One region of the Nonomuraea sp. NPDC049419 genome, then DNA from elsewhere that is predicted to be linked to it. Evidence: predicted binding sites of a transcription regulator. Region 1 holds the regulator's gene; each other region holds the start of a gene.
What was found. The regulator HrcA, encoded in region 1, represses chaperone genes, less so after heat shock. The targets are predictions, from matches to a motif close to TTGGCACTCTCNNNNNGAGAGTGCCAA.

Region 1 (4,619 bases):
TAGCCGCCGGGACCGCCGTAGGGGCCCTGCAGGCCGTAGCCGCTGGGCGGCTGCGGGTGGTAGATGGGCGCCGACCCGGGCTGCTGCCCATAGGGGAGCTGCTGCCCATAACCGGGCGCCGACCCGGGTTGCTGCCCGTAGCCGGACGAGCCGGGCTGCTGCGAGTAACCCGGGGTGGAGCCGGGCTGCTGCGAGTAACCCGGGGTGGAGCCGGGCTGCGGTGGGTAGCCGGGCGTGGAGCCGGGTTGCTGGGGGGAGCCGGGTTGTTGTCCGTACGGCGGGGGCGGGCCGGGTTGGGGGCCCGAGCCGGGCGCGGGCGGCGGCAGGTCGGACGGGGTGACCTTGCGGGTGGCGTCGTCGTCCGCCGGGGCGAACCTGCGGGTGGCGTCGTCGTCGGCGGGTGGCGGGGTCGGGTCCTGGCTCATGGGGCCTCCGTAACGAAGTCGATCAGTTCCTCGACCCGGCCGAGCAGCGCCGGCTCCAGGTCCGTGTACGTCGAGACGGCGCCGAGTATGCGCCGCCACGCCTCGGCGGGCTCCATGCGCCAGCCCAGCGCGGCGATGACGCCCTCCTTCCACGGCACCCCGCGCGGCACGTCGGGCCAGGCCGGGATGCGCAGCACGGACGGCTTGACCGCCTGCCAGATGTCGACGAACGGATGCCCGACCACGAGCACGTCGGGCGAGGTGATCTCGGCGGCGATCCGGCTCTCCTTGGAGCCGGGCACCAGGTGGTCGACGAGCACGCCGAGGCGCCGCCCCGGCTCGGGGCCGAACTCATCGACGATGGCGGGCAGGTGGTCGACGCCTTCGAGGTATTCGACGACGACGCCTTCGGCCCGCAGGTCGTGGCCCCAGATCTTCTCGACGAGGGCGGCGTCGTGGACGCCTTCGACGTAGATGCGGCTCTGCCTGGCGACCCTGGCCCGCAGCCCTTCGACGGCGATCGAGCCCGACGCGCTGCGCCGAGGGCCGGTGGGGGTGGTGGCGGTGGGGCGTACGAGGGTCACGGGACGGCCGTCCAGCAGGAACGCCGCGGGCGCGAGCGGGAAGAGCCGGCGCTTGCCGAACCGGTCCTCCAGCGTGACGGCTTCCTTGTCACAGGCCACCACGGCGCCGCAGAAGCCGCTGTCGGCGTCCTCCACGACGAGGTCAGGTTCCGCGGGCACCTTGGGGATCTTGCCCTTGCCCGGCCGCCGCCAATTTCCCGCCAGTACATCGCCCTCGTACACACGGGGACCGTAGCAAATCACCCGCTCACTGCAAGGCGCTTCCGCGCGCCGCTGCGGCGGATGAGGACGACGATCGTGCCGGCGATGGCGGCGAGCAGCCCGGCGCCCGGCAGGACCACGAGGGCGATGAGGCCGTCGGCGACGCCGTTGACGACGGAGTAGGAGTCGCGGCCGACGCCGTAGCGCACGGTGGCCTCTTCCTGGTTGACGCAGGTGAGCTGGTAGTCGCCCTTGGCCGGCGCGTTGATCACCAGGAACTGCTCCCACACGGCGTCGCCGGCCGACACCGTTCGCCGGTCGGGGGTCTTGGCCAGCTTGGCCTCGCCGCTGATCGAGCAGTCGTAGGTGACGGCGGTGTCGCTGGCGAGGTAGACGCCTGGCTTCTCGGCCGGGTCGACCGTCACCGTGACGCTTTCGCCGGACGCGAACGTCTGCTTGGGCACCAGGTCGGTCGCGCCGCCCAGACCGGTGGCGAACAGCACGCCGCCGCCCGCCAGACAGGCCACGAACACGCCCCAGACGGCCACCAGCCACCACCGGCTGGGCTTTATGGCTTTGGAGTCTATTCGTGGTGGAAATTGGGCCTGTTGGCCGTATTGTCCGTACTGAGATGGCGGGCCGAACTGAGCGGGGTCACCGTACTGCGGTGGCCCCTGTCCGCACGGAGGCTGTTGCCCGTACTGGGGTGGTCCCTGCGGCGGCTGTCCTTGTGGGGGCGGTCCGTACTGGGGCGGACCGTAGCCTGGCGGCGGGCCGTACGTCGGGGGCCGGGAATCGTCGGTCATGAGGGCAAGTGTGGGGCCTGTCGCTCACAGGAAGCCAGACAGCAGTTGGGACGCGGTGTTATCGCACCTTGTGGGCGAGAGCCGTACACTTGGCACTCGGGAACACAGAGTGCTAGACACCACGTTCCTGTAAGGGACAGAGGCAGGAGGTGAGCACGTGCTCGACGATCGGAAGCTGGCGGTGCTCCGGGCCATTGTCGAAGACTACGTGTCCACCAACGAACCGGTGGGCTCCAAGGCGCTGGCCGAGCGTCACAATCTGAAGGTCTCCCCGGCGACGGTCAGGAACGACATGGCCGCGCTGGAGGAGGAAGGCTACATCACCCAGCCCCACACCAGCGCGGGCCGCGTGCCGACGGACAAGGGCTATCGCCTGTTCGTCGACCGGCTCTCGCAGGTCAAGCCGTTGTCGGGGGCCGAGCGGCGGGCGATCGAGACGTTCCTCGCCGGCGCGGTCGACCTCGACGACGTCGTCACCCGCACGGTCCGGCTGCTGGCGCAGCTGACCAGGCAGGTGGCGGTCGTGCAATACCCCACGCTCAACCGATCGACGGTCCGGCACGTCGAGCTCGTCCCGCTGACCGACCGGCGGGTCATGCTCGTGCTCATCACCAACACCGGCCGCGTCGAGCAGCGCGTGGTGGAGCTGCCCGAGGCGGTCGAAGACCACCGCATCGCCAACCTGCGCGCCGTGCTCAACGCCTGCCTCGACGGCTGCGGCCTGAGCAACGTGCCCGAGCTGGTGGCCGACCTGCCGGAAAGGCTCCCGATCGAAGACCGGCCCGCCGCGGCGACGATCCTCTCCGTGCTGCTCGAGACGCTGGTCGAGCGGCACGACGAGAAGATCGTGTTCGCCGGCGCGGCCAACCTCGCCGGCGCCGACTTCGCCACCGGCCTGCGCGACGTGCTGGAGGCGCTTGAGGAGCAGGTCGTCCTCATGCGGCTGCTCGGCGAGACATCCTCAGACACCCCGTCCGCGCTCACCGTGCGCATCGGCTCGGAAAACCCCTACCTCAGGGGCACATCCGTCGTCGCGACCGGATACGGTTCTGGCGACAACCAACTGGCCCGGCTCGGCGTTCTGGGGCCGACCAGGATGGACTATCCCGTGACGATGGGCGCCGTACGCGCGGTGGCACGCTACGTCAGCCAGATCCTGGCTGCATCATAAGAGGTCGATAAGTGGCAAACAGCGACTACTACGCCACCCTCGGGGTGCGCCGTGACGCGAGTCAGGACGAGATCAAGAAGGCGTATCGCCGGCTCGCCCGCGAGCTGCACCCTGACGTGAACCCCGATCCTGACACGCAGGAGCGGTTCAAAGAGATCACGCAGGCCTACGAGGTGCTGTCCGACCCGAACAAGCGCCAGATGTACGACCTGGGTGGCGACCCCTTCGGCGGCGGCGCGGGAGCGGGCGCCGGCGCGGGAGGCTTCGGAGCGGGCTTCCCGTTCAGCGACATCATGGACGCCTTCTTCGGCACCGCCACCGGTGCCAGGGGGCCCCGCTCGCGCGCCCGCAGGGGCCGCAACGCCACCATCAGGGTCGAGCTCGACCTGCGCGAGACGGCGTTCGGCACGACCCGCGAGCTGGCCGTCGACACGGCCGTGCTGTGCGACATCTGCCACGGCGCCGGCACCGCGCCGGGCACCCACCCCGACACCTGCGACATGTGCAGCGGGCGCGGCGAGATCTCCCAGGTGACGCGGTCCTTCCTGGGCCAGGTCATGACCTCGCGGCCCTGCCCGCAGTGCGGCGGCTTCGGCACCATCATCCGCAACCCCTGCCAGGAGTGCTCCGGCGACGGCCGGGTGCGCACCCGGCGTACGATCAAGGTCCGCATCCCCGCGGGCGTCGAGGACGGCACCCACATCCAGCTCGCCGGCGAGGGCGAGGTCGGTCCGGGCGGCGGCCCGCCCGGCGACCTGTTCCTCGAGATCGTCGAGCGGCCCCACGAGATCTTCGAACGGCGCGGCGACGACCTCCACTGCACCGTCCAGATCCCGATGACGGCCGCCGCGCTCGGCACCGTGCTGTCCGTCGAGACCCTCGACGGCGCCGAGGAGATCGACGTCCGGCCAGGCACGCAGTCGGGCCAGGTCATCACCATGTACGGCAGAGGCGTCCAGCGGCTCAACGAGTCCGGCAGGGGCGACCTGCTCATCCACGTCAACGTCGAGACGCCGAGCCGTCTCGACGCGGCTCAGGAAGAGCTGCTGCGCGAGCTGGCCAGGCAGCGAGGTGAGGAGCGCCCGCCTGGCAAGTTCGCACCGGGCCAGCAGGGTTTTTTCTCCCGCCTGCGTGACGCGTTCAACGGCCGGTGACGGCTCCGGTCTTCCTGAGCGCGCACCTCGAAGGGCCCGAGCTGACGCTCGACGGCCCCGAGGGGCGGCACGCGGCCTCCGTACGCCGGTTGCGCGCCGGTGAGCGCCTCGACCTCACCGACGGGGCGGGCGGGGTGGCCGAGTGCGTCGTACGCGAGGCGCTGAAGGACGCGCTGCGGCTTGAGGTGCTGCGCCGCTACGACGTCGAGCCGCCGCGGCCCCGGCTGGTGGTCGTCCAGGGGCTGCCCAAGGGCGACAGGGGCGAGCTGGCGGTCGAG
Region 2 (4,619 bases), on a different contig from region 1:
CGCCCGGCAGGCAGAACGGGTTGTTCAGCTGGCGCAGCAGGCTGAACGTGCTCGTCAGCTCGTCGTCGGCATGCGCGGGAGCCGCCGCGGCGGTGACGGCGGCCAGGGCGATGGCCGCGATACCGAAAATGCGCTTGCTGCGGGAGAACATCCGCCACTCCTTCGTTGAGGTGAGTTATGGCTGACCACCTTTCCTCACCATGAGTAGCGGATCAATGGTGAAACGTAATGGCAGCTCCACAAGAAAAAGAGCGGCCCGGAAAATTCCGGACCGCTCTTCGCCTGTGCGACGGATAAAGACCTAGAAGTCCATGTCGCCGCCGCCGGGCATGCCGCCGCCGGGAGCGGCCGCAGCCTTCTCGGGCTTCTCGGCGATGACGGCCTCGGTCGTCAGGAACAGCGCCGCAATGGAGGCGGCGTTCTGCAGCGCGGAGCGCGTCACCTTGGCCGGGTCGATGATGCCCGACTCGAACATGTTGACGTACTCGCCCGACGCGGCGTTGAGGCCCTCACCCGGGGTGAGGTTGCGCACGCGCTCGACCACGACGCCGCCCTCGAGGCCGGCGTTGACCGCGATCTGCTTGAGCGGCTCCTCCAGCGCCTTCTTGACGATGGCGGCACCGGTGGCCTCGTCGCCGTTGAGCTCGAGCTTGTCGAACGCCTTGGCGCCGGCCTGCAGCAGCGCCACGCCACCGCCGGGGACGATGCCCTCCTCGACGGCCGCCTTCGCGTTGCGGACGGCGTCCTCGATGCGGTGCTTGCGCTCCTTGAGCTCGACCTCGGTGGCGGCACCGGCCTTGATGACGGCGACGCCGCCGGCCAGCTTGGCCAGACGCTCCTGGAGCTTCTCGCGGTCGTAGTCGGAGTCGGTGCGCTCGATCTCGGCGCGGATCTCGTTGACCCGGCCGGAGATCTGCTCGGCGTCACCGGCGCCGTCGACGATCGTCGTCTCGTCCTTGGTCACGACCACCTTGCGGGCGCGGCCCAGCAGGTCGAGGGTGGCGGTCTCGAGCTTGAGGCCGACCTCCTCGGCGATGACCTGACCGCCGGTCAGGATCGCGATGTCGTTGAGCATGGCCTTGCGGCGGTCACCGAAGCCCGGGGCCTTGACGGCGACGGAGCGGAACAGGCCGCGGATCTTGTTGACGACCAGGGTCGCCAGGGCCTCGCCCTCGACGTCCTCGGCGATGATCAGCAGCGGCTTGCCCGACTGGACGACCTTGTCGAGCAGCGGCAGCAGGTCCTTGTTGGCGGAGACCTTGCTGTTGACGATCAGGATGTAGGGGTCTTCGAGCACGGCCTCCATGCGGTCGGAGTCGGTCACGAAGTACATCGACGTCATGCCCTTGTCGAAGCGCATGCCCTCGGTGAGCTCGAGCTCGAGGCCGAAGGTGTTGCTCTCCTCGACGGTGATGACGCCTTCCTTGCCGACCTTGTCCATCGCCTCGGCGATGAGCGAGCCGATCTCGGGGTCGGCGGCGGAGATGGAGGCGGTGGAGGCGATCTGCTCCTTGGTCTCCACGTCCTTGGCCAGCTTGGAGAGCTCCTCGCTGACGCGCTCGACGGCGGACTCGATGCCCTTCTTCAGGGCCATCGGGTTGGCGCCGGCGGCGACGTTGCGCAGACCCTCGCGCACCAGCGCCTGGGCGAGCACGGTGGCCGTGGTGGTGCCGTCACCAGCCACGTCGTCGGTCTTCTTCGCGACCTCCTTGACCAGCTCGGCGCCGATCTTCTCCCAGGGGTCCTCGAGCTCGATCTCCTTGGCGATGGACACACCGTCGTTGGTGATCGTGGGAGCGCCCCACTTCTTCTCCAGCACGACGTTGCGGCCCTTGGGACCCAAGGTCACCTTGACGGCGTCGGCGAGCTGGTTCATACCGCGCTCGAGACCGCGCCGGGCGTCCTCGTCAAACGCGATCATCTTGGCTGCCATAAGGCTAGACCTCCCAGATGCAGGGTGGCTTGTCGTGGACCGAGCCGACGCCCGCGACGGCATGGGTCAGCATCTCCTTCGGCAGACCCCATCGTCCCGATCCGGTGTTGGCACTCTGCTGCACAGAGTGCCAACGAACTGTTTAGCACTCTACCCTGTCGAGTGCAAGCGAACGCCCACCTGCCCCACGTTTCCGCCCAGGTCAGTCAGTACGCCGGTACGGCGAGCCGCCCTGAGCGGCCCACCGTACGCGAGTCGACGAAAGAGAGATGACGGCTCGCACGGACTGCGCTGCCGTGCGAACCCGCCCGGTGCATACCAGGATGTCGATCAGACCGTTCGGACGGACTCCGCCTGCGGTCCCTTCTGGCCCTGCGTGATCTCGAACTCGACGCGCTGTCCCTGCTCGAGAGATCGGTACCCGTCCATCAGGATCGCTGAGTAATGGACGAATACATCCTTACCACCGTCTACCGCGATGAAGCCGTAGCCCTTGTCCGCGTTGAACCACTTGACGGTGCCCTGCGCCACTTCCGACTCCTCTTACTGGTCTCCCAGATCTCGCCCATTCCTCCGCGAGACCTGTAATCGCCCGACTTAACAGAAAATCAGCCGGACGATCGCCCTCGACCATACCTGTGGGGAGGGGTTTGGCAACAGAGTCAATCTGGGAACTGCCTATTTCTTCTTCCCGAACGTGGTTCAACATTGAATTAGGCCCGGAAAAGGAGAAGGCGCCCACAAGGGGCGCCTTCTGGATGTGAGCCGCGACACTCAGCCGCCGGCGACCGCCGGGATGATGGAGATCTGAGTGCCGTCAGGGGCGGGAGTGTCGAGACCCTCGGCGAAACGGACGTCCTCTTCCCCCACGTAAACGTTGACGAAACGACGAATCTTGCCCGATTCATCCAGAATTCTCGCGCCGATGCCCGGGTAGTCGGCGTCAAGCTTGATGAGCACGTCACGAAGCGTCGCGCCCTCGCCACTGACCTCCGCGTTGCCCCCGGTGTAGGTGCGCAGAATGGTGGGAATCCGCACAGAAACGCTCATGGTTTAAGTCGCCTTTCCTGGTTGTCAGACAGTCGCGCGGAACGCGTCGAGGGAGGGCCGGATCACGGCCGTGGGTGCGGCGTCGTCGCTGATCGCGTCGAGCGTCTTGAGCCCGTCACCGGTGTTGAGCACCACGGTGAGGGCGTCGGGGTCGAGCACGCCGTTCTCGGTGAGCTTCTTCAGCACGCCGACGGTGACGCCGCCCGCGGTCTCGGCGAACACGCCCTCCGTCGAGGCCAGCAGCTTGATGGCGGCCACGATCTCGGCGTCGGTGACGTCCTCGACGGCCCCGCCGGTGCGCCGGGCGATGTCCAGCACGTACGGGCCGTCGGCCGGGTTGCCGATGGCCAGGGACTTGGCGATGGTGTCGGGCTTGACCGGCCGTACGACCTCGTGCCCCGCCTTGTACGCGGTCGACACCGGCGAGCACCCGGCCGCCTGCGCCCCGAAGATCTTGTACGGGGTGTCCTCGACCAGCCCCAGCTTCACCAGCTCCTTGAAGCCCTTGTCGATCTTCGTGAGCTGGGACCCGGAGGCGATGGGGATGATGATCTGCTCGGGCAGCCGCCAGCCGAGCTGCTCGGCGATCTCGTACGCGAGCGTCTTGGAGCCCTCGGCGTAGTAGGGCCGCAGGTTGACGTTGACGAATCCCCACTTGTCGCCCAGCGGGTCGCCGATGAGCTCGGAGCAGAACCGGTTGACGTCGTCGTACGTGCCCTCGATGCCGATGAGCTTCCCGCCGAAGACCCGCGCCATGGCGATCTTCGCCTGCTCCAGATTGGCCGGGATGAACACGCACGCGTCGAGCCCGGCCCGGGCGGCGGCGGCGGTGACGGCGCCGGCGAGATTGCCGGTGGAGGAGCAGGAAAGCGTGTGGAAACCGAAGTTCCTGGCCGCTTCGACGGCCATGGCGACGACCCGGTCTTTGAAGGAGTGGGTGGGGTTGCCCGAGTCGTCCTTCACGTAAAGGGACTTGATGCCGAGCGTTCGGCCGAGGTTTCCGGCCTTGACCAATTTCGTCCAGCCGGGGTTCATATTCGGCTTTTCGGTCACGTTCGCCGGCACCGGAAGGAGCGCCCGGTAACGCCAGATGTTGGCCGGACCCGACGCGATCTGCTCGCGGGTCACCTGGCCGAAGTCGTAGGCCGCCTCGAGCGGCCCGAAACACTCCTGACACGCGAAGCTGGGACCCAGCGGGTAACGCGCGCCGCACTCGCGGCAGGACAGAGCGGTGGCAGGACCAAAGTCAAGCGACATGAAGCGAGGCCTTCCCTCATCTTCGCCCGCGGCCACCTTGACCGCGAACCGGAATTGGCACCTTGTCCCGGTCGGCCTCGCCTGGTCGCGAGTCGAAAGCCGGGAGGGTTGCCGGGGCTTCGCAGGGCCGGTCCCTCCACCCCTCTGGATGAGCAATATGAAGTTGTTGAAACGGACTCTACCCGCTTAAGTGGCCGCAATTACCACCCGTCTCAACATGTGAGACGGGTGATCTCAGCGATAGTCCTCGCCCAGCACACCCTGCACGTACTTGCGCGCCTGGTGGATGCGGGATTTCGCGGTGCCCAGCGGGATGCCGAGCTGCTCGGCCACCTCGTTGTAGTCGAGCTGGACGATGTCGCGCAGCACCAGCGCCTGC
Region 3 (4,619 bases), on a different contig from region 1:
CTACCTCAGCCGCATCCTGACCCGCTTCGAGAACGACGGGCTCGTGGAGCGCGAGCGCTCGGCCTCCGACGCGCGCAAGCAACTCGTCCGGCTCACCCCCGGCGGGGCCGAGGTCTTCGCGGCACTCGACCGGCGCTCGGGCGAGGAGATCGCGCAGCTGCTCGGCGAGCTGGCCGAGGAGGACCAGGCGCGGCTGGTCGGCGGCATGGCGGCGATCAGGCAGGTGCTCGACGGGGCGCGCGAGCCCCGCTCGTACGTGATCAGGCCCCCGCGCACCGGCGACCTCGGCTGGGTCGCCTACCGGCACGGCGTGCTCTACAGCGCCGAGTACGGCTGGGGCACCGCGTTCGAGCAGCTCGTCGCCGGCATCGTGGCCGGCTTCGACCCCGCCCGCGACGCCGGGTGGATCGCCGAGGTGAACGGCGAGCGGGCCGGCTGCGTCTTCTGCATGCGGCAGGACGACGAGACGGCGAAGCTGCGGCTGTTGCTGGTCGAGCCGTCCGCGCGCGGCCTCGGCATCGGGCGGCGGCTGGTCGAGGAATGCGTACGGCACGCCCGCGACGAGGGCTACCGGCGCGTCACGCTGTGGACCCGCGACTGCCTGACCAGCGCGCGGCGCATCTACGGGGCGGCCGGGTTCGAGCTGGAGTCGGCGGAGAAGGGCTCGGAGAACGGGGTCGAGCTGGTCGAGGAGATGTGGACCCTCGACCTCGCCTGAGCGTGGTCGAGGAGAAGTGGTCCCTCGACCTCGCCTGAGCGTGGTCGAGGAGATGTGGACCCTCGGCCTCGCCTGAGCGCTCAGGGACGGAAGGGGCCCGTCACCTCGAAGGTGTGGCCCTCGGTGCGGCCGCGCCTGGCCGAGAAGTAGAGGCGCTCACCGCTGGGCGAGAACGCGAGCCCGGTCAGCTCGGCCCCGTGGTGGCCCTCCAGACGCAGGAACGGGGTGACCGCCCGGTCGGGCGCGATCACGTCGATCTCGGCGCGCTCTCTGGCGACGTAGAGGTCACCGGACGGCGCGGCGGTGATGGCCCGCACTCCCTCGCACAGCCGGTCGAGCGTGGCGGTCTGCGCGTCGTACGCCCACAGCCCGGTGTCGCCCTTGGTCGTGAAGTAGCACACCCCGCCGGCGTAGTGGCAGCCGTCGCCGCCGTCGAAGTGGCGGGCGTCCTCGACCTGGTGGCGGGCCTCCTTGAGCAGCGCGGCCGGCGACGGCACCGCCTGCCAGCGGCCCGACGAGCACAGCACCTCGAGCGTGCCCTCCGTCAGGTCGCCCCAGTCGCCCGGCCTGAACCGGTAGAAGCAGCCGTCGGGCTCGTCCTCGGTCATGTAGATGACCCGCCGCTCCGGGTCGCAGGCGGCGGCCTCGTGCTTGAAGCGGCCCATCGCCAGCCGGGGACGCGCGGCGCGGGCGCCGTAGGGGTCGCATTCGAAGACGCGCCCGCGGTGGCCGAGCTCGCACGACAGCCACGTGTGCCACGGCGTGGCGCCGCCCGCGCAGTTGAGGTCGGTGCCCGACAGGATGCGGTAGGCGTCGCCGATGCTGCCGTCGGCCCTGAAGCGCAGCGCCGACGCCCCGCCGAGCAGGGGCAGCTCGGAGTTGGAGACGTAGATCCAGCCGGCGCCGTCGGGGAAACAGGCGCCGCCGTCGGGGGCCGCGTGCCAGGTCAGGCCGGCGACCTTGTGACCGCTGCGGGCCACCACCCGGCCGGTGAACCCAGGGGGCAGCGCCAGGCCGTCGGGGCCCGGAAGTCCGAGCGGACCGTACGGGCTGATGCCGCCCGGCAAGAGCGGGCCCGTGCGGAGAAGAGTCTTGTGCGACATCGTGGGGCCTCCCTCTAGGTGCCACGCTAGTCGACCGCACCGACATGAATGGCAGGGACTCGCGAAACCAAACTCTCCGCAAACCTCGCCAGCGCCCCGACGTGGACGGCTCCGGGCACACGAAAGCCCGGGCCGTACGCCCGGGCTCTCCTTCGTCGCACGCGCCTTCGGATCAGCGCTGCGCCTGGAACATCCAGTGCTGCTTGTCGACGTCCTGCGCCACGGCGATGAGCAGGTCCTGGCTGACCGGGTCGGCCTCCTCGGTGGCCGCGATGCGCTCGTACATGCGCTTGCTGACGCCGCCCAGGATGTCGGTCATGGTCGCCACGACCTTGCCGTCCTCCAGCCAGCCGCCGTCCGGCTGCTGGAGCTTGGTCTCGCGGGAGACGGTCGCGGCGCGGCCGTCCGGGTTGGCTCCCAGGGCCACCACGCGCTCGGCGATGGTGTCCATATGGGTCCTGGCGAGGTCGGTGACCTCGTCGAGCTGCAGATGGATGGGGCGGAAGTGGGAGCCGATGAGGTTCCAGTGGGACTGCTTGGCGACCAGGGACAGATCGATGAGATCGACCAGTGCGCCCTGGAGGGCCTCGACGACGGTGTTCTTGGCGTCGCCCGTGAGTGGTCCGGTGATTGTAGCCATGCGTACTTTCCTCCCCGGAGGTCGGCTTTTACACATTTAGAACGGTTTTCGGCCTGCGGTTCTTCCGCCACACGAGCACGTTGACACTGTAACTATGACAGTGTCATTGTGGGAGGCATGAGCGAGACCTGGACGATCGGCGAGCTGGCCGAGCACGCGGCCCGCGCGCTGCGCGACGGCGCGGCGGCCGCCGGGCACGCAGCCAACGGACGGGTCCGTGACGTTCCCGGGGAGCGGCTGATCAGGTGGTATACGACGATCGGGCTGCTCGACCCGCCGCTCACCCGGCGCGGCAGGATCGCCCGCTACGGCCGCCGCCACCTCCTGCAGCTCGTGGCGGTCAAGCGCATGCAGGCCGCCGGCCACTCGATCGCCGAGATCCAGACCGCCCTGACCGGCGCCACCGACCACACCCTGGAGCAGGCGTCCGGCCTCAACGGGTCGCTCCCCCGCCCCGACCCCGCCCCGGCCGTCGCAGGAGACGGGGAGCGGGCGCGCTTCTGGGCTGAGCGGCCGGGTAGCCCACCGGAGGGGTCCGCCGCCGGCGCTGATGGGCCGGGACCGGCGGCCGGAGTCGTCACGGGGATCAGGCTGGGCGATGGGGTGCGGTTGGTGCTCGACGGGAGGCGGGCGCTGTCGGATGAGGACGTTCAGGCGGTGCTGGCGGCGGCCGGGCCGCTGCTCGCGGTGCTCGAAGAGAGGAAGCTGACATGAAGATCACTTCGCTGGAGCCCGCGCGGTGCCTGCCGGTGCCGGACGCCGGGTTCGGCGCGCTGCTGACCGAGCGCGGCAACCTGCCGCTGGAGAGCGTCGACGTGACCGCCGCCATCTCGGGCCTGATCGCCGGGGTCGAGGTCACCCAGGGGTTCACGAACCCGTACGACGTGACGCTTGAGGCCACCTACGTCTTCCCGCTGCCCGACAGGGCGGCGGTGACCGGCTTCCGCATGGAGGCCGACGACCGGGTCGTCGAGGGCGTGCTCAAGGAGCGCGGCCAGGCCAGGGCCGACTACGACCGGGCGCTGCGCGAGGGCAGGCGGGCGGCGATCGCCGAGGAGGACCGGCCCGACGTGTTCACGATCAGGGTGGGCAACATCCTGCCCGGCGAGCGCGTCTCGGTGCGCCTGAGCATGAGCCAGCCGCTGCCGTACGAGGACGGCGCCGCCACGTTCAGGTTCCCGCTGGTCGTGGCACCGCGCTACATCCCCGGCCGCCCGATCGACGGCCCGCCGGCCGGCGACGGCGTGGCGCCCGACACCGACGCCGTGCCCGACGCCTCCAGGATCAGCCCGCCGGTGCTGCTGCCCGGCTTCCCCAACCCCGTACGCCTGTCGCTGACGGCCACCGTGGACGCGGCCGGGCTGGAACTGCGCGAGCTAGCCTCCAGCCTGCACGTCGTCGAGGAGGAGGGCGGCACGGTACGCCTGCGCCCCGGCGAGCGGCTGGACCGCGACTTGGTGCTGCGGCTGACGTTCGCGGCTTCCACGGCTCTGCAGGTGGACGGGCAGGGCACGTTCGCGCTGACCGTGCTGCCACCGCCGCTGGAGGGCACCCGCACGCCCCGCGACCTGGTGCTGCTGCTCGACCGCTCGGGCAGCATGGGCGGCTGGAAGATGGTCTGCGCCCGCCGGGCCGCCGCGCGCATCGTCGACACGCTGACCGCGCACGACAGATTCGCGGTGCTGACGTTCGACTCGGTGGTCGAGGAGGCGTTCGAGGGGCTGGCGGAAGCGTCCGACCGCAACCGTTACCGCGCGGTCGAGCACCTCTCGAGGGTGGACGCCCGGGGCGGCACCGAGCTGCTGGAGCCGCTGCGGCGGGCCGTCGCGCTGCTCGACGGCCGTACGGAGGGCCGTGAGCGGGTCGTCGTGCTCGTCACCGACGGGCAGGTCGGCAACGAGGACCAGATCCTGGAGCAGGCGGGCGGCGCGCTGTCGGCCATGCGGGTGCACGCGGTGGGCATCGACAGGGCGGTGAACGCCGGGTTCCTCGGCCGTCTCGCGGGGCTCGGCGCGGGCCGGTGCGAGCTGGTCGAGTCGGAGGACCGGCTGGACGCGGCCATGGAGCACATCCATCGCAGGATCGGCGCTCCTCTGGTCACCGACCTGGCGCTCAAGGGCCTGGAGATCGAGCCGGAGACCGTCACCCACCTGGGGTC
Region 4 (4,619 bases), on a different contig from region 1:
GGACGGTCAGGCGCTGCTCGACGCCGGCCAGGCGGGCGCCGGCCTGCTCGTCGGCCTCCTTGAGCCGGGCCACGAGCCGCTCGTCGGCCTCCAGCAGGGCCGTGGCGAGCCGCTGGTCGGTCTCGTCGAGCCGGGTGCTCAGCCGCTGGTCGGTCTCGCCGAGTTTGGCGGTCAGCCGCTGGTCGGTCTCGTCCAGCCGAGTGGTGAAGCGCTGGTCGGTCTCGTCCAGGCGGGTCGTCAGGCGCTGGTCGGTGTCGTCGAGGCGGGTGGTGAGGCTCTCGGACAGGTCGGAGACCGCGACCTCGACCCGGTCGGTGCGGGACGTCAGCTCCGCCATCGACCGGTCGAGCCGGGTGAAGCGCCCGGCCGCGGCCTCCATGCTGGCGTTGAGCCCCGCCAGGGTGGCGGCGAAGTCGGCCATGCCCTTGGTGATGCCGTCGGTGGTGTCGAGCACCGACTGCAGCCGGCTGAGCGCCTCGTCGACGCTCTCGCCCACGGTGCCGAGGTCGGCCCACACGCTCGGCAGGTCGGTGATGGGGGAGACCCTGGCGTCCACCCCGCTCACCCTGTCGCCCACGGCGTCCACGTGGTCGCGTACGGCCTCGACGTGCTGCGCGAGGCCCTCCGCCCACATCGGCGGCTTGGCGGAGATCTCGTCGAGCCGCCCGCTCACCGCCTCGATGGACCCGCTCAGCCCGCCCAGCTCGCGCTCGCGGACCTCCCGCAGCAGCCACTCCATGCCCTCCAGGCGCTGGCGGATCTCGTCGAGCACCGCGCCCTGGGTGCGCTGCTCGTAGACGTGGTCCTGGGCGGCACGGGCGAGCAGGTCCCGCATCCTCTTGGGGACGACGTCGGCGTTGTACGCGCCCGATTGGAGAAGGGTGGTGTGGTTGGAATGGTCCACCGAAAGCTCCTTCGCTCGCCGACGGACTGCCGCGCAGTGGTCGGGTAGGTCCGGTTCAATATCTGAAGAGCGAGAACGCGGTTAACCGCAATAGGGGGAGAACTCCCGCCCGCCCACCTTAGCCTTTCGATCAAGGTCCGTCAGGGCTGAAGTGAAAGATCGAGGAAAGCGATTCGATGGCCGAATTTGGCGATTCAGGCAGGTGAGGAGGGCTTGCAGAGGATTACCGAGGGTTTGTCGAGAATCCTGGTCAGGGCGATGACCATGGTGTTCTCCCCGCTGAGCCGCAAATCGGCACGGAGGCGCTCGATGTCGACGGCGGACCCGCGCTTCTTGATGGTGACATTGCCGATTTGTCGGGCGCGGAGGGCGGTGCGGAGTTTCTTCAGAGAAAAGGGGATGATGTCTTCTATTTCGTATCTGGCGGCCCATGGGGTGTCCGCCGGGGCGTCGGACGTCACGTACGCGATCATCGGGTCCATCAGCCGCCCGCCGACCAGCCCGGCCACCTCGCCGACCAGGTGCGCGCGGATGGCGGCGCCGTCGGGCTCGTAGAGGTAGCGCCCTGGCGGGCCCACCTCGGCCGTGACGCCGGCAGCGGTCAGCGTGTGCCCGCCGGGCAGCAGGGCCGCGCGCCTGCCCGCGGTCACGCCGGCGCCCGTCCACAGCGTGGCCTCCTTGACCTCCCCCTTGTACGACACCCACTCGGCCAGCGCGCCCTCGGGGATGAACTCGTACGGGATGCCCGGCGCCACCTTGAGGCACGCGAGCCGGGCGCGTGAGATCAGGTCGAGCACCACCGGCCAGGGCGGCGAGTACGCCATCGGGTCGAACGTCCTGCCCCTGCCCGTGCGCCGCGCCGGGTCGGCGAACAGCGCGTCGTACTCCTCGGGCCGCACCTCGGCCGCGTCGCCCACGTGGACCGTCACCCGCTCGCCCAGCCCGAACGCCTCCGCGTTCGCCCGCGCCACGGCCACCGTCAGCGGGTCGGTGTCGAACGCCGTCACCGCGCAGCCTGCGCGGGCCAGCGCGAGCAGGTCGCCCCCGATGCCGCAGCAGGCGTCCACGACGCGGGCGCCGGAGGGCGGCAGGGCAGGCGGCAGGGCGGGCGCCTGGGTGGGCGTCTGGGTGGGCGTCTGGGTGGGCAGCAGGGAGGGCAGCAGGGCTGCGCGGTGGGCGGCGACCTCGGCGCGGGTGGCCTGTTCGAGCCCGTGCGGTGTGAAGAACATCCGGTCGGCGTCCGCGCCGAACTTGGCCCTGGCCCGCTGCCGCAGCCCCGCCTGGGTGAGCGCGGCGGAGGTGAGCGCCGCGTCGTACGTCTTGCGCAGGGTCGTGGCGGCGGCCACGGGATCGGCGCCCGCCAGCTCACCCGCCTCGGCGAGCGCCCGCAGGCCGCGCGGGGTCAGCAGCTCGGTGAAGGCGTCGAGGTCCACGTCACCCGACGTTAGCGCCACGCCCGCCGTCCTCGGGACGGGGAGACGCGCCTCCGGGGAGTCCCAAGGCGGGGAGATCCGCACGGGGTGGTGCGGGTAGGAGGTGCGCAGGTGGGTAGGGCCGGGGCGGGTCGGCGTCGTGGTCCGAGCGGGCGGGAGCGGCGTGGCCGGTGGGGCGAACATTCGTGCACGTGGGAGACTGACCAGGTCAACGGCCTGTTTCGAGCTCTGATCGCTCTCAGCAGACGCGTTCGTGTTGACTGTCAAGCCCCTCTTGCATATGTTTCCTGTTGGCACTCTCCCCTTGAGAGTGCCAACGTGCGACGAGGCAGGTCTGACACCCGCGACGGCAGGCCCAGCTGGTCGCCTCTTCTAGATCATTCAAATCTGAAGGGGAGGTCCGATCGTGACGACCGCCACCAAGGTTCCCGTTAAGCCGCTCGGCGACCGCATCGTGGTTCAGCCGCTTGAGGCCGAGCAGACCACCGCTTCCGGCCTGGTCATCCCGGACACCGCCAAGGAGAAGCCGCAGGAGGGCAAGGTCCTCGCGGTGGGCCCGGGCAACTGGGACGAGGACGGCGAGAAGCGGATTCCGCTCGACGTCTCCGAGGGCGACATCGTCCTCTACAGCAAGTACGGCGGCACCGAGGTCAAGTACGGCGGCGAGGAGTACCTCGTGCTCTCCGCCCGCGACGTTCTCGCGATCATCGAGAAGTAGGCCGGATGTGTCGAGCCCCGGGCGCTCTTGAGGGCGGCCGGGGCTTTCGACGCTAGGAGAGGACTTTCAGACAATGGCGAAGATCCTGGAGTTCGACGAGGACGCCCGCCGCGCGCTCGAGCGCGGCGTGAACGCCCTCGCGGACGCCGTGAAGGTAACCCTCGGCCCGCGTGGCCGTAACGTCGTCATCGACAAGAAGTTCGGTGCGCCGACGATCACGAACGACGGTGTGACCATCGCTCGTGAGATCGAGCTGGAGGAGCGCTACGAGAACCTCGGCGCCCAGCTCGCCAAGGAAGTGGCGACCAAGACCAACGACATCGCGGGCGACGGCACCACCACCGCGACCGTCCTGGCCCAGGCCATGGTCCGCGAGGGCCTGCGCAACGTCGCCGCCGGCGCCTCGCCGCTGTCGCTCAAGCGCGGCATCGACAAGGCCGCCAAGGAGGTCAGCGACCGCCTGCTGTCGACCGCCCGCGAGGTGGCCGACAAGAAGGAGATCGCCAACGTCGCCACGATCTCCGCGCAGGACGCGCAGATCGGTGACCTGATCGCCGAGGCGTTCGACAAGGTGGGCAAGGACGGTGTGCTCACCGTCGAAGAGTCCAACGCCATGGGCATGGAGCTCGAGTTCACCGAGGGCATGCAGTTCGACAAGGGCTACCTGTCGGCCTACATGGTCACCGACCCCGAGCGCATGGAGTCCGTCCTCGAGGACGCCTACATCCTGCTCACCCAGGGCAAGATCTCCTCCATCGCGGACTTCCTGCCGCTGCTGGAGAAGATCGCCCAGACGAAGAAGCCGCTGCTCGTGGTCGCCGAGGACGTCGAGGGCGAGGCCCTGGCCGTCCTGGTCACCAACAAGATCCGCGGCACCTTCACCTCGGTGGCCGTCAAGGCCCCCGGCTTCGGCGACCGCCGCAAGGCGATGCTGCAGGACATGGCCATCCTCACCGGCGGCCAGGTCGTCAGCGAGGAGGTCGGCCTCAAGCTGGAGCACGTCGGCCTCGAGGTGCTCGGCACCGCCCGCCGCGTCGTCGTCACCAAGGACGCCACGACCATCGTCGACGGCGCCGGTGACGCGCAGGCCATCGAGGACCGCGTCAAGGAGATCAAGATTGCCATCGAGCAGTCCGACTCCGACTGGGACCGCGAGAAGCTGCAGGAGCGGCTGGCCAAGCTGGCCGGCGGTGTGTGCGTGCTGCGCGTCGGCGCCGCCACCGAGGTCGAGCTGAAGGAGAAGAAGCACCGTCTCGAGGACGCGATCTCCGCGACGCGCGCCGCGATCGAGGAGGGCATCGTCTCCGGCGGTGGCTCCGCGCTGATCCACGTCTCGAAGGACCTCGACGACCTCGGTCTGTCGGGCGACGAGGCGACCGGTGTCGGCATCGTGCGCCGCTCGCTGGTCGAGCCGGCCCGCTGGATCGCCGAGAACGCCGGCCTCGAGGGCTACGTCGTGACGCACAAGGTCGCCGAGTTGGAGGCCGGCCACGGCCTCAACGCCGCGACCGGCGAATACGGCGACCTCATCGGCCAGGGCGTCATCGACCCGGTCAAGGTCACC

Region 2: groL (chaperonin GroEL) is a predicted target of HrcA. The motif match lies at 2,041-2,067, and genes of this name have one in related genera.
Region 3: AB0K12_RS21935 (DNA starvation/stationary phase protection protein) is a predicted target of HrcA. The motif match lies at 2,542-2,568, and genes of this name have one in related genera.
Region 4: groES (co-chaperone GroES) is a predicted target of HrcA. The motif match lies at 2,628-2,654, and genes of this name have one in related genera.

Annotation. Positions count from the first base shown of each region.
Region 1 covers NZ_JBFAQB010000003.1:89,186-93,804, forward strand. Annotated here, with positions in the region: gene AB0K12_RS10500 (DUF4870 domain-containing protein) at 1-425, opposite strand, end outside; gene AB0K12_RS10505 (DUF3097 domain-containing protein) at 422-1,231, opposite strand; gene AB0K12_RS10510 (hypothetical protein) at 1,249-1,758, opposite strand; gene hrcA (heat-inducible transcriptional repressor HrcA) at 2,174-3,187, shown strand; gene dnaJ (molecular chaperone DnaJ) at 3,199-4,341, shown strand; gene AB0K12_RS10525 (16S rRNA (uracil(1498)-N(3))-methyltransferase) at 4,338-4,619, shown strand, end outside.
Region 2 covers NZ_JBFAQB010000032.1:44,662-49,280, forward strand. Annotated here, with positions in the region: gene AB0K12_RS46015 (hypothetical protein) at 1-151, opposite strand, end outside; gene groL (chaperonin GroEL) at 302-1,933, opposite strand; gene AB0K12_RS46025 (cold-shock protein) at 2,264-2,464, opposite strand; gene AB0K12_RS46030 (MoaD/ThiS family protein) at 2,708-2,983, opposite strand; gene thrC (threonine synthase) at 3,008-4,240, opposite strand; SAM riboswitch class I at 4,254-4,395, opposite strand; gene AB0K12_RS46040 (RNA polymerase sigma factor) at 4,475-4,619, opposite strand, start outside.
Region 3 covers NZ_JBFAQB010000007.1:997-5,615, reverse strand. Annotated here, with positions in the region: gene AB0K12_RS21945 (helix-turn-helix domain-containing GNAT family N-acetyltransferase) at 1-718, shown strand, start outside; gene AB0K12_RS21940 (alkaline phosphatase PhoX) at 799-1,821, opposite strand; gene AB0K12_RS21935 (DNA starvation/stationary phase protection protein) at 1,994-2,461, opposite strand; gene AB0K12_RS21930 (helix-turn-helix domain-containing protein) at 2,579-3,175, shown strand; gene AB0K12_RS21925 (VIT domain-containing protein) at 3,172-4,619, shown strand, end outside.
Region 4 covers NZ_JBFAQB010000001.1:235,758-240,376, forward strand. Annotated here, with positions in the region: gene AB0K12_RS01295 (hypothetical protein) at 1-904, opposite strand, end outside; gene AB0K12_RS01300 (methyltransferase domain-containing protein) at 1,099-2,358, opposite strand; gene groES (co-chaperone GroES) at 2,741-3,055, shown strand; gene groL (chaperonin GroEL) at 3,129-4,619, shown strand, end outside.